DNA from 2 places in the Pedobacter humicola genome. Region 1 is predicted to be linked to the other one. Evidence: riboswitches for the same ligand, from Rfam matches in the RefSeq annotation. Region 1 holds a riboswitch; the other holds the start of a gene.
What was found. A riboswitch is a leader RNA that binds a small molecule or an ion and turns the genes downstream of it on or off. The one in region 1 is predicted to bind S-adenosylmethionine.

Region 2: linked by a shared signal. The riboswitch ahead of metH (methionine synthase) and the one ahead of AC04Q1_RS00540 (O-acetylhomoserine aminocarboxypropyltransferase/cysteine synthase family protein) in region 1 are both predicted to bind S-adenosylmethionine.

What each region holds. Positions count from the first base shown of each region.
Region 1 covers NZ_JBWJIG010000001.1:116,586-122,202, forward strand. Annotated here, with positions in the region: gene AC04Q1_RS00535 (homoserine O-acetyltransferase family protein) at 1-445, opposite strand, end outside; gene AC04Q1_RS00540 (O-acetylhomoserine aminocarboxypropyltransferase/cysteine synthase family protein) at 492-1,823, opposite strand; SAM riboswitch class I at 2,090-2,200, opposite strand; gene AC04Q1_RS00545 (hypothetical protein) at 2,408-3,424, shown strand; gene AC04Q1_RS00550 (trans-sulfuration enzyme family protein) at 3,474-4,589, opposite strand; gene AC04Q1_RS00555 (hypothetical protein) at 4,712-5,206, shown strand; gene mqnE (aminofutalosine synthase MqnE) at 5,551-5,617, shown strand, end outside.
Region 2 covers NZ_JBWJIG010000011.1:3,828-9,444, reverse strand. Annotated here, with positions in the region: gene murQ (N-acetylmuramic acid 6-phosphate etherase) at 1-501, shown strand, start outside; gene AC04Q1_RS16905 (hypothetical protein) at 588-1,154, shown strand; gene AC04Q1_RS16900 (Bax inhibitor-1/YccA family protein) at 1,193-1,948, shown strand; SAM riboswitch class I at 2,062-2,167, shown strand; gene metH (methionine synthase) at 2,306-5,617, shown strand, end outside.

The sequences.
Region 1 (5,617 bases):
CTCCAATTAACAATTTGATATCTTCTATCCCCAAATGTGCAGCCAGCAGTTGGTGAGCTGACACCAGGTCGCGGATGGTAAACTGCGGAAATGAAAGGTAATAAGGCAAACCATTTACAGGGTTGGTGCTCAATGGATTTGTACTTCCATAGTGCGAGCCCAAAACATTTGCACAAACGATGTAATGGTCTTCCGGATTGAATAAGGCATTTTGACCGAATAAACCTTCCCACCATTCAAAAACATCGGCATTGGCGGTAAGCGCATGGCACACCCAGATTACGTTATCTTTATTCGCATTTATTTTGCCATAAGTTTGATAAGCAATTTGCAGGTTGCGGATCTTTTTCCCGCTTTCTAATTTGAACTGTTTATTGTAACTATATGTAGCTCCTAAATCCCCTGAGGAGGACTTTGAAGTGCTATCGTTTTTACTGTTATGCATTTTTGTAATGTTGTTGTTGTAAAAACCCCCTTTCAGGGTTTCGGTTTTAGGCTTGTAAACTTTCTGCAGGAACTGTGGAATCGATCGTCGCAAACGCCTGCTCGAAATCGGCTTTTATATCATCGATATGCTCAATACCGACTGAAACCCGCAATGCGTTTGGTTTTACACCAGCCGCCAACTGTTCTGCCTCACTCAATTGTTGGTGCGTAGTGGCCGAAGGCTGAATAATCAATGTTTTTGCGTCACCCACATTTGCCAAATGTGATACCAATTTCAAACTATCAATCACCTGGCTTGCGTTTTCTTTGCTTCCATTTAACTCAAAAGATAAAACTGCGCCAAAACCGTTACTTAAATATTTTTTAGCCAGGTGATTATATTTGCTGCTTGCTAAACCAGGGTAATGAACTTCTTTAACCAGTGGATGGTTTTCTAACCAGGTAGCCAGTTCCAAAGCATTATCTACATGGCGTTGTACACGAAGCGATAAGGTTTCTAATCCCTGCAATAAAAGGAATGAATTGAAAGGCGATAGGGCAGGTCCAAGATCTCTTAACCCCTCTACACGGGCGCGGATAATGAACTGGATATTGCCAAAAGGCCCACCGATGCCAAAAACATCACTAAAAACCAATCCATGATATCCTTCTGAAGGTTCGGAGAACTGAGGAAATTTTCCATTACCCCAATTGTAGTTTCCTCCATCAACAATCACACCGCCAATACTTGTGCCGTGACCGCCAATCCATTTGGTTGCCGATTCTACCACAATGTTTGCACCATGCTCCAGTGGTTTAAATAAATATCCTCCCGCCCCGAAAGTATTGTCGACAACCAAAGGCAAATCGTACTTTTTAGCTATTGCTGCAATTTTTTCAAAATCTGGAATGCTAAAAGCCGGATTGCCAATGGTTTCTAAGAAGATTGCTTTGGTTTTATCTGTAATTTTACTTTCAAATTCTTCAGGCACATCCGGATTTGCAAAATCTACCTGAATGCCTAAACGTTTAAAGGCTACTTTAAATTGGTTGTATGTTCCTCCATAAATGTGCGACGAAGACACAATGCTGTCGCCGGCTTCCAGTATGTTATTTAAGGCTATAAATTGAGCTGCTTGTCCTGATGCTACAGCCAAAGCGGCTACACCACCTTCTAAAGCGGCAATGCGTTTTTCGAAAACGTCATTGGTTGGATTCATGATCCTGGTGTAGATATTTCCGAACTCTTTTAGGGCAAATAAGTTGGCACCGTGTTCGGCATTTTTGAATCCGTAAGAAGTGGTTTGGTAAATTGGAACCGCTCTCGAACCTGTTGTTGGATCTATTTCCTGACCAGCGTGTAATTGTAAAGTTTCAAATTTATATGATGTTGACATTTTTCTATTTTTTAAATTGTTATTGATGAGATGCATCCAGATTTAGGATCATCCTAAAACCTAGCAGGGCGTATCCCGATTTGCCGGGACCTTCCAGTTTGAAAGAAACAAAAAAGGAAGATTTTTAAATTACTGTATGCAACAGCACATACCAGTAATCACACGCATGTCGTAACAAATCAAATAAATAGAAGATGCTTCTAAATTTTTCAGGTTTGCACTGGGCTCGCTTAGCGATTGAAGATTTAATGTTTTCATCAGTTCTAAATTTATATCACCCAATAACACCATGTTATCAGGTCAGGAATTGGCACCTTCTCTTTCTGAGGGTTGCCAGTGGGTCATCGAGCCAGTCTCTCGCCACTTCTTTATAAATCAACCTCTGAAGATTGACTTTTATTTAGCTATCTGCCAAATAATATTCCAAATGTCTGAATTTAATTTTAATCCACAAAATAAAATTTCGAATTTAAGTTAACCTATTGATAATGAATATATTATTTTCGTTTATGAGAGATGGTGTAAAAGTTTTAATATAAATTAACGCCTAAAATTCTAAGTTTGTGTTACCTATCTAAATTATCATGATGAAAAATACAAAATCCCTGTGTTTAGGCTTGCTATTTACCGTAGCATGTTTGAATAATGTAAACGCCCAATTTGGAGGTTTAAAAGACAAATTATTAAAAGTGGGTGCCGCGCAAGGTGCCAAAGCTTTAGGGGTAGATAAATTTTTAAAACAACCTGCCGCCATTACCACCAGTTTTGAGGATGTGAACAGAGAGAATGAAAAACTACCTGACTTTGTAAATTCGCTAAAACTAAAAGCCCAGCCCTTATATCTCCTGCCTAAAAATCCGGAAGGTGGTTTTGTACTCTGCGAAGGCCTCTACGAAATGACCAATAAAAGCTACTGCTTAAAAGCCGGAACCTTTGCACCCTCAAAAGGTGATGGTTATATGTTTGCGCCAGTTTTAGGTCCGAAAGAAGAGATTGTAGTTTCCATCTTAAAAAGTGCCGAAAAACACCCTGATGTAGAACAGCACGATATTCAGGCACTATTGTGGACGATCATCGCCAGAACAAAATTTGCCGATTATAACGGTCAGGTTAAATTAACCGCAGTTAAATTATTAACACCAAAACAACTTACCCAATTAGAAGGTGGTGCATTGGGTATTTTGCCATTTGACGTGATGGAAAAGGCCAAAGATCAGTTACCATCAGGTGTGAGGGCTGTTTTTGAAGCAGAGAATAATATTCGCCAATTGGTGGCTTCAGGCAATTATACCTATGCCGATATGGAAAAATATGCGATTGTAGCAGGGATGGCGCCACCAAGAAGTGATGTGCCCAGTGGTATCTGGACCAAACATCCCGATGGTTATTATGTGCGTTACTTTCCTTCAGGTTATGCCATTACCAAAGTACAGGTTTATGTACCAAAAGAATTATTGGCCAATGGAACTAAATTGGTTTATGATGCTGCAGGCGATATTGCTTGCCCTGCCAATACCGGCGCGCAGCGTTTGGCGCAAACAAATGAGCCATTAGAGGCGAATTATTCAGCTAAGCTAATTACGATTTGTAATCCAAAATAGATTGATTATAAACCTATAAGGCCTTGGAGACTTTATAGGTTTTATTTTTTTATCCCAAAGCCTGTTCCAGATCTGCAATAATATCATCTACATGCTCCAGTCCCACAGAAATACGGAGTAAATTTTTAGGTGTTTTACTATCCGGACCTTCTACCGAGTAACGGTGTTCGATTAAACTTTCTACACCGCCCAAACTCGTGGCTTGTGCAAACAATTGAACTTTGTTCACCACTTTATGGGCATCTTCAACATCTCCTTTAACTAAAAAAGACATCATCCCGCCAAAATCTTTCATTTGTTTTTTAGCGATTTCGTGTTGTGGATGACTCGATAATCCCGGATAGAAAACAGCTTCCACTTTTGGATGGCTGTTTAAATAATCAGCAACTATTTTTCCATTTTCGCAATGACCTTTCATGCGGTAGGCTAAAGTTTTAATGCTCCTGGTTAACAGAAAGCAATCAAATGGGGAAGGGACAGCTCCACCGGTTTGTTGGATGTTTTTAATTTTCTCCCAGAGCTCGTCTTTTTTTGCTGTGACTAAAATACCCCCTAATACATCACTATGACCCCCAAGATATTTGGTACTGCTGTGCATTACAATATCAGCTCCTAATAAAATCGGGTTTTGTAAAATAGGGGAAGCAAAGGTACTATCGCAGGCAAAAGTGATATTGTTAGTTTTAGCGATTTTACCAATCCCCTCAATATCAGTAACTTTTAATAATGGGTTAGAAGGTGTTTCGATCCAGATCAGTTTCGTATTGGGTTTAATGCTCGCCTGTATCAGATTTAAATCGGTCTGGTCAACAAAATCAAATTCCAGGCTATCATTAAAAATGGTCAGCAACTGTTTTTTAATCCCCCAGTACATGTCATCAGGCGCAATAATGTGACTGCCAGGTTTTAAAGCCTGAAACATGGCCAGGCCACAGGTATTGCCAGAAGAGAAAGCTGCTGCATCTTCGCCATATTCTAATTTGGCTACAGTGTTTTCTAAAGCAGACCGGTTTGGATTGCTTACCCTGCTATACATGTGCCCACCGGGATAACCTCCATCTTCGTCGCGGAAAAAAGTTGTCGATAGATTAATTGGTGGGGTAACATCACCTGTGGCGTTTTTTACAAGATTAGAAGCGTGAATAGCAAGGGTTTCGGGTTTCATGATCACTTATGTTAATGGAAATAATATCAGGATACAAATTATAATTTGGTGCTAATTTAAGGTTCGTAATGGTTTTGGCAAGATTTATGTAACAAGTTTGACGAAATTTAAATTAAACAAAAATGAAAAGATTATTTATAGCTATCGCAATAGCATGTTCTACTTTAGTAATGTTACAAAGCTGTAATACCGCAAAAAGAGTAACTGCAGGAGTAACTGGTAGCAGAGGTACGGTTGTTCGCGAATGGGTAGTGAGTAATGTAGCTTTAGAAGGATTGCCTGACGGCGCGGTTCAAGGTTTATTCGGCGAGAAATCGTACAAATGTTTTCAGGGCAGTACCTGGAATTTAACCAATAGCGGTAATGGTTCTTATACTTTACCTGCTTCTAGTACTTGTGGTTCGGTAATGCAGACTATTTTCTGGTCGGCTGCCCCTAAAGATCAAACCTTCCAGTTTAAAAAAATATATGAAGGCGATAAGGCTAAGAACGTAACTGAAGGTTACCGTTTAGTATTAACCGACCTTTCGAGCACACAAATGATCTTAAAATCGCCAATCGAATTTGGTGGCAAAACAGCAAACATTGTATTAACGTTTGTACCTGCTGCAAGATAATAGCTAAAAATACTTACCTGTGAAAAACATTAAGCACTTCTGAAAAGAGGTGCTTTTTTTGTCTCTAACCTTTTATGATGGCCACGGAAACACGATTTGCGCGGAGTTTCTTGAGCTCTTTTATAATAGGGATTAACGACAGATGGTACAGATCAATACAGATATAAATGAGGATCAGGTTTTGCTTTACCTGCCTAGCCATCAATTATACTAAGGTTAGACAATTGTTTTTCCGTGCTTCCGTGGCTAATAATCAAGGTCAGTATCCAAAAATCGCCGTTTGTTACAAGAAAATGATTTTCAAATCGGCTCATTATTGTATTTTTGTTCAAAATAAATCAGGAATGAATACAACTGAGCAAGTTGAAAAAATATTAGCTGATACCAATTTATCAACTGAATTACAAAACA
Region 2 (5,617 bases), on a different contig from region 1:
ATCAGAAAAGCGGTAGAGTTTGCCGAAGATGATGCCGAGCAGGCCTGGAAAGATCTGCAGGAATTCAATATCAATGAAAAAGATTGTTTAGTGGGGCTCGCAGCTTCAGGCACTACCCCATATGTAATCGGTGGATTGAACACTGCCCGTAAACATGGTATTTTAACCGGCTGTATTGTATGCAATATCGGCGGGCCTATTGCTGCAGAATCGGATTTCCCGGTTGAGGTGGTGGTTGGGCCAGAATTTGTGACCGGTTCTACCCGGATGAAATCGGGCACGGCGCAGAAACTGGTGTTAAACATGTTGAGTACGACCGTAATGGTACAGTTAGGGCGTGTAGTGGGCAACAAGATGGTGGATATGCAGTTAACGAACCATAAACTGGTAGACCGTGGTACACAAATGGTTGCCGATGAACTGAATATCGGTTACGATAAAGCCGCCGAATTGCTAACCCGCTACGGAAGCGTACGGAAGGCCGTAGAAGCAGGACACTGAGAAATGATAGAATGAGAGAAACAGGGAATGTAGAATAACCTTAACATTCAGCCACTCACAATTCAGTTATTCAATAATTAAAAACTATGCACGAGATTGAGCCGTATTACCAGTGGAGAGATGATTATATCTCGGCAGAAGATGAGCGTTCGCCATTTTACAATACCGAATATTCGGAACTTTATTTTGATAAGCAGATATATAACTTTTTATTGCATCCGCAATGGGATGAATTTGGTTCGAATACCCTTTACATGAAGGTGTTGTACGCCGATTACGACCGCAGTTATGCCATTATCGAATTTATAGGCGAATGGAACGATGCCATTAACAACGACATTATGTTAATGAAGCGTGATATTTTAGAGCTGATGATGGATGAAGGCATCAATAAATTTATCCTGATTGGTGAAAATGTATTAAATTTCCATGCTTCTGACGACAGTTATTATGAAGAGTGGTTTCAGGAAGTAGAAGATGGCTGGATTGTTGGTGTAAACTTTCAGGAACATGTAATTGCCGAATTCAGGGATAATAACATCGACTATTACATTAACTTTGGCGGTGCTTTTGACAACCTGCCATGGCGCACATTAAAACCCCTGCAGTTCTATAAAAAAGTTGAAGAACTGCTGACAAAAAGATTAAACTAAATAGTTATTTTTATATAGTTAAATACACAAAATTTAAAATGGAACAACAAAATTATCAATATCAGGACAACAGTGTTTTTGTACAGGAAAAATCTGTTTCTAAAAAATTCTTTGCAAACGTTTTCTTATGGATGTTTGTTGCATTGAGTTTATCTACAGTAGCTGCATATCTTTTCGGAACCAACGCGGAGTTAATGCAATATCTTTTAAATATTAATCCTACAACAGGCAAAGTAAGTATGTCAGTTTTTGGCTATGTGGCCATGTTTGCACCGCTTGGTCTGGTGATGTTAATGGGCTTTGGATTAAGCAGGTTATCGTTACCTGCATTAATTGGGGTTTTTGTACTTTACTCGGTATTGACTGGTGTAAGCTTAAGTTTTATATTATTAACCTATACTTCAGGATCGGTAGTAAGCTGTTTTGCAGGTGCTGCAGGCATATTCGGTATAATGGCATTTATGGGTTATACCACCAATATCGATCTCAGCAAGTTTGGGCCAATTTTAATGGTTGGGGTAATTGGTTTAGTGATTGCCATGGTTATTAATATGTTTATTCAAAGCGAACAGTTCAGTTTGTTTATGGCTTTTATTGGTATTGCAATATTTACAGCGTTAACTGCTTATGATGTGCAAAAAATTAAACGAATCGGTGAAGGTATTGAAGCGAGTGGAGAGCAGGTTCTTCAGATCGAATCAAAGAAAATGGCTATTGTTGCCGCTTTATCTTTATACCTGGATTTCTTAAATATCTTCCTTTTCTTATTGCGTATTTTCGGAAGCAGGAAGTAGTCAGGGACAGAACAATATTCTTAAGGCTGCGCAGTTTTGCGTGGCCTTTGTAATTTTATTTGGGCGCAAAGCGATAAATTTTGGAATTGATGTAGCTTTGTTGCATTTTTGTGTGCTTATTAAGAAAGACGGAGGGATTAGACCCAACGAAGTCTTAGCAACCTGTAACCGTACAAGGTGCTAAATTCTATCCCGGATACATTCGGGACCAGATAAGTTTAGGATTACGATTCACGTACCAACTTTTTAGATAAGCCTTTTTTTGAGATTTGAGAGGATAGACATGAGATTTAAGACATAAGTTATGCTTAATCATTCTCATATCGCCTATCTCAATTCTCATATCTAACGACAAGAATGAGCATAAGAGAAGAATTAGAAAAACGTATTTTGGTGATTGATGGTGCAATGGGTACCATGATTCAGCGATATACTTTAAGCGAAGACGATTTTAGGGGAGAGCGATTTAAAAACCATCCCTGTGATGTAAAAGGCAATAACGATTTGCTCAATATCACACGTCCGGATATTATTAAAACTATACACCTGGAGTACCTGGCGTCTGGTGCCGATATTATCGAAACCAATACTTTCAGTACCCAGCGCATTTCGATGGCCGATTACCAGATGGAAGACCTTTCATATGAAATGAGCTTCGAAGGGGCACGTGTGGCAAAAGAGGCGGTTAACGAGTTTATGGCTGCAAACCCTGATCGCAAGTGTTTTGTTGCTGGTGCTATCGGTCCAACCAACCGTACCCTTTCCATGTCGCCAAATGTAAACGACCCTGGTTTCAGGGCGGTGTATTTCGATGAGCTCGAAGCCGCTTACTATGAGCAGGTACGTGGTTTGGTAGATGGTGGTTCGGATGTGTTATTGATCGAAACCATTTTCGATACCTTAAATGCAAAAGTGGCTATTGTGGCCATTAAAAAATATGAAGAGGTAATTGGCCGTAAACTGGAGATCATGATTTCCGGTACGATTACCGATGCTTCTGGTAGAACGCTTTCTGGTCAAACGGCCGAAGCTTTTTTGAATTCTGTGATGCATGCAAAACCGCTAAGTATCGGTTTTAACTGTGCCTTGGGAGCAAAAGAAATGCGTCCGCACATCGAAGAGCTGGCGGCAAAAGCAGGATGTTATGTATCAGCTTATCCAAATGCAGGTTTACCAAATGAGTTCGGTGCTTATGATGAACAGCCGCACGAAACAGCACATTTGGTTGATGATTTTATTGCATCAGGCTTTGTGAATATTGTGGGTGGATGTTGTGGTACTACGCCTGAGCACATTGGTTGTATAGCTAAAAATGCCCGAAAAGCGGAACCGCGCAAAATACCGGTTCTTGAACCTTTTATGCGTTTAAGCGGATTAGAGCCTGTTACCATTACCCCGGAGAGTATTTTTGTAAACATTGGCGAAAGAACCAATATTACAGGATCTCCAAAATTCTCCAAACTGATTTTAGGCGGCGATTACGAAGCTGCACTGGCCGTTGCCTTACAACAGGTTGAAGGCGGTGCACAGGTAATCGATGTGAACATGGATGAAGGGATGTTGGATTCGGAAGCCGCGATGACCAAGTTTTTGAACCTCATTGCCTCTGAACCTGATATTGCGAAGCTGCCTATCATGGTCGATTCATCCAAATGGTCGGTTATTGAAAATGGCTTAAAATGTTTGCAGGGAAAAGGAATCGTAAACTCCATCTCTTTAAAAGAAGGAGAAGATAAATTCCGCGAGAGTGCCCGTAAAATTATGCAATATGGCGCGGCCGTAGTGGTGATGGCTTTTGATGAGCAGGGGCAGGCCGATAATTATGAACGTAGAAAGGAAATCTGTAAAAGAAGTTATGATATACTGGTTCACGAAATCGGTTTCCCACCTGAGGACATCATTTTCGATCCAAATATCTTAACCGTTGCAACCGGATTGGAAGAGCACAACAATTATGCTGTCGATTTTATAAATGCCACCCGTTGGATCAAAGAAAACCTGCCTCATGCTAAAGTGAGCGGAGGGGTTTCTAACATTTCTTTCTCTTTCAGGGGGAATAATACCGTTCGTGAGGCAATGCACTCCGCGTTTCTTTACCATGCTATTCAGGCGGGTTTAGATATGGGGATCGTAAATGCAGGGATGTTGGAAGTGTATCAGGAAATTCCACCCGAATTGTTAGAAAGGGTAGAAGATGTATTGTTAAACCGCAGGGATGATGCAACCGAGCGCCTGGTCGAATATGCCGATACCGTAAAATCGAAAGGTAAGGAGATTGTTAAGGATGAAGAATGGCGGAAAGGTACTGTTGAAGAGCGGTTATCGCATTCGCTGGTAAAGGGAATTGTAGAATATCTGGATGATGATGTGGAAGAAGCCCGGCAAAAATATGCCCGCCCGATCCAGGTAATTGAAGGTCCACTGATGGACGGAATGAACATTGTTGGGGATCTGTTTGGTGCCGGGAAAATGTTCTTGCCCCAGGTGGTAAAATCGGCAAGGGTAATGAAAAAAGCTGTAGCCTATTTATTGCCGTTTATTGAGCAGGAGAAACTGGACAACCCTGACCAGGATCAGAATTCATCTGCCGGAAGGGTATTAATGGCCACCGTTAAAGGTGATGTGCATGATATTGGGAAAAATATAGTGGGTGTGGTATTGGCCTGTAATAACTTCGAAATTGTAGATATGGGCGTGATGGTTCCGGCACAGGAGATCATCAAAAAAGCCAAAGAAATAAATGCCGATATTATTGGTTTAAGCGGGTTGATTACGCCTTCATTGGATGAAATGGTCCACTTTGCCAAAGAAATGGAACGCGAAGGCTTTACGATTCCATTAATTATCGGTGGAGCAACCACCTCAAGGATCCATGCTGCAGTAAAAGTAGCACCAAATTATTCTGGCCCTGCCATCCACGTGTTGGATGCATCGCGAAGTGTGACCGTTTGCAGTACCTTGATGAACCCTGAAACAAAAGACGATTATGTGGCAGGCATCAGGGCTGAATATGATAAGGCTCGCGAAGCGCATTTAAATAAGCGATCAGATAAACGTTTTAAAACGCTTGAAGAGGCACGTGAAAATAAGTTTAAAATTGATTTTCAACCCGATCTGCCTGTTCCCGAATTTACTGGTACAAAGGTTTTCGATAATTATCCTTTAGAAGAACTGGTGCCTTATATCGACTGGACGCCATTTTTCCATACCTGGGAACTTCGCGGTAGCTATCCGAAGATTTTCGATGATAAGAATGTAGGTGATGAAGCGAAGAAACTTTTTGATGATGCACAGACCTTATTAAAACGTATCCTGGATGAAAAACTGTTAACAGCGAGAGCTGTAATCGGTTTCTGGCCAGCAAATGCGGTAGGAGACGATATTGTTTTGGATGTAAAAGGTAAAATGGAAAATGGAACTGATCCATCATCCATCTTACATCAACCATCTTCCGTTGTTATACACACCCTCCGCCAACAGGCAGAAAAAGTAGATGGACAGCCTTATTACGCCTTATCTGATTTTATTGCGCCAAAAGAAAGCGGTATTCAGGATTATTTTGGTGGTTTTGCTGTAACTGCAGGTATTGGGATTGATGAACTGGTGCATGAGTTCGAGTCTAATTACGACGATTACAACAGTATTATGGCCAAAGCTTTGGCCGATCGT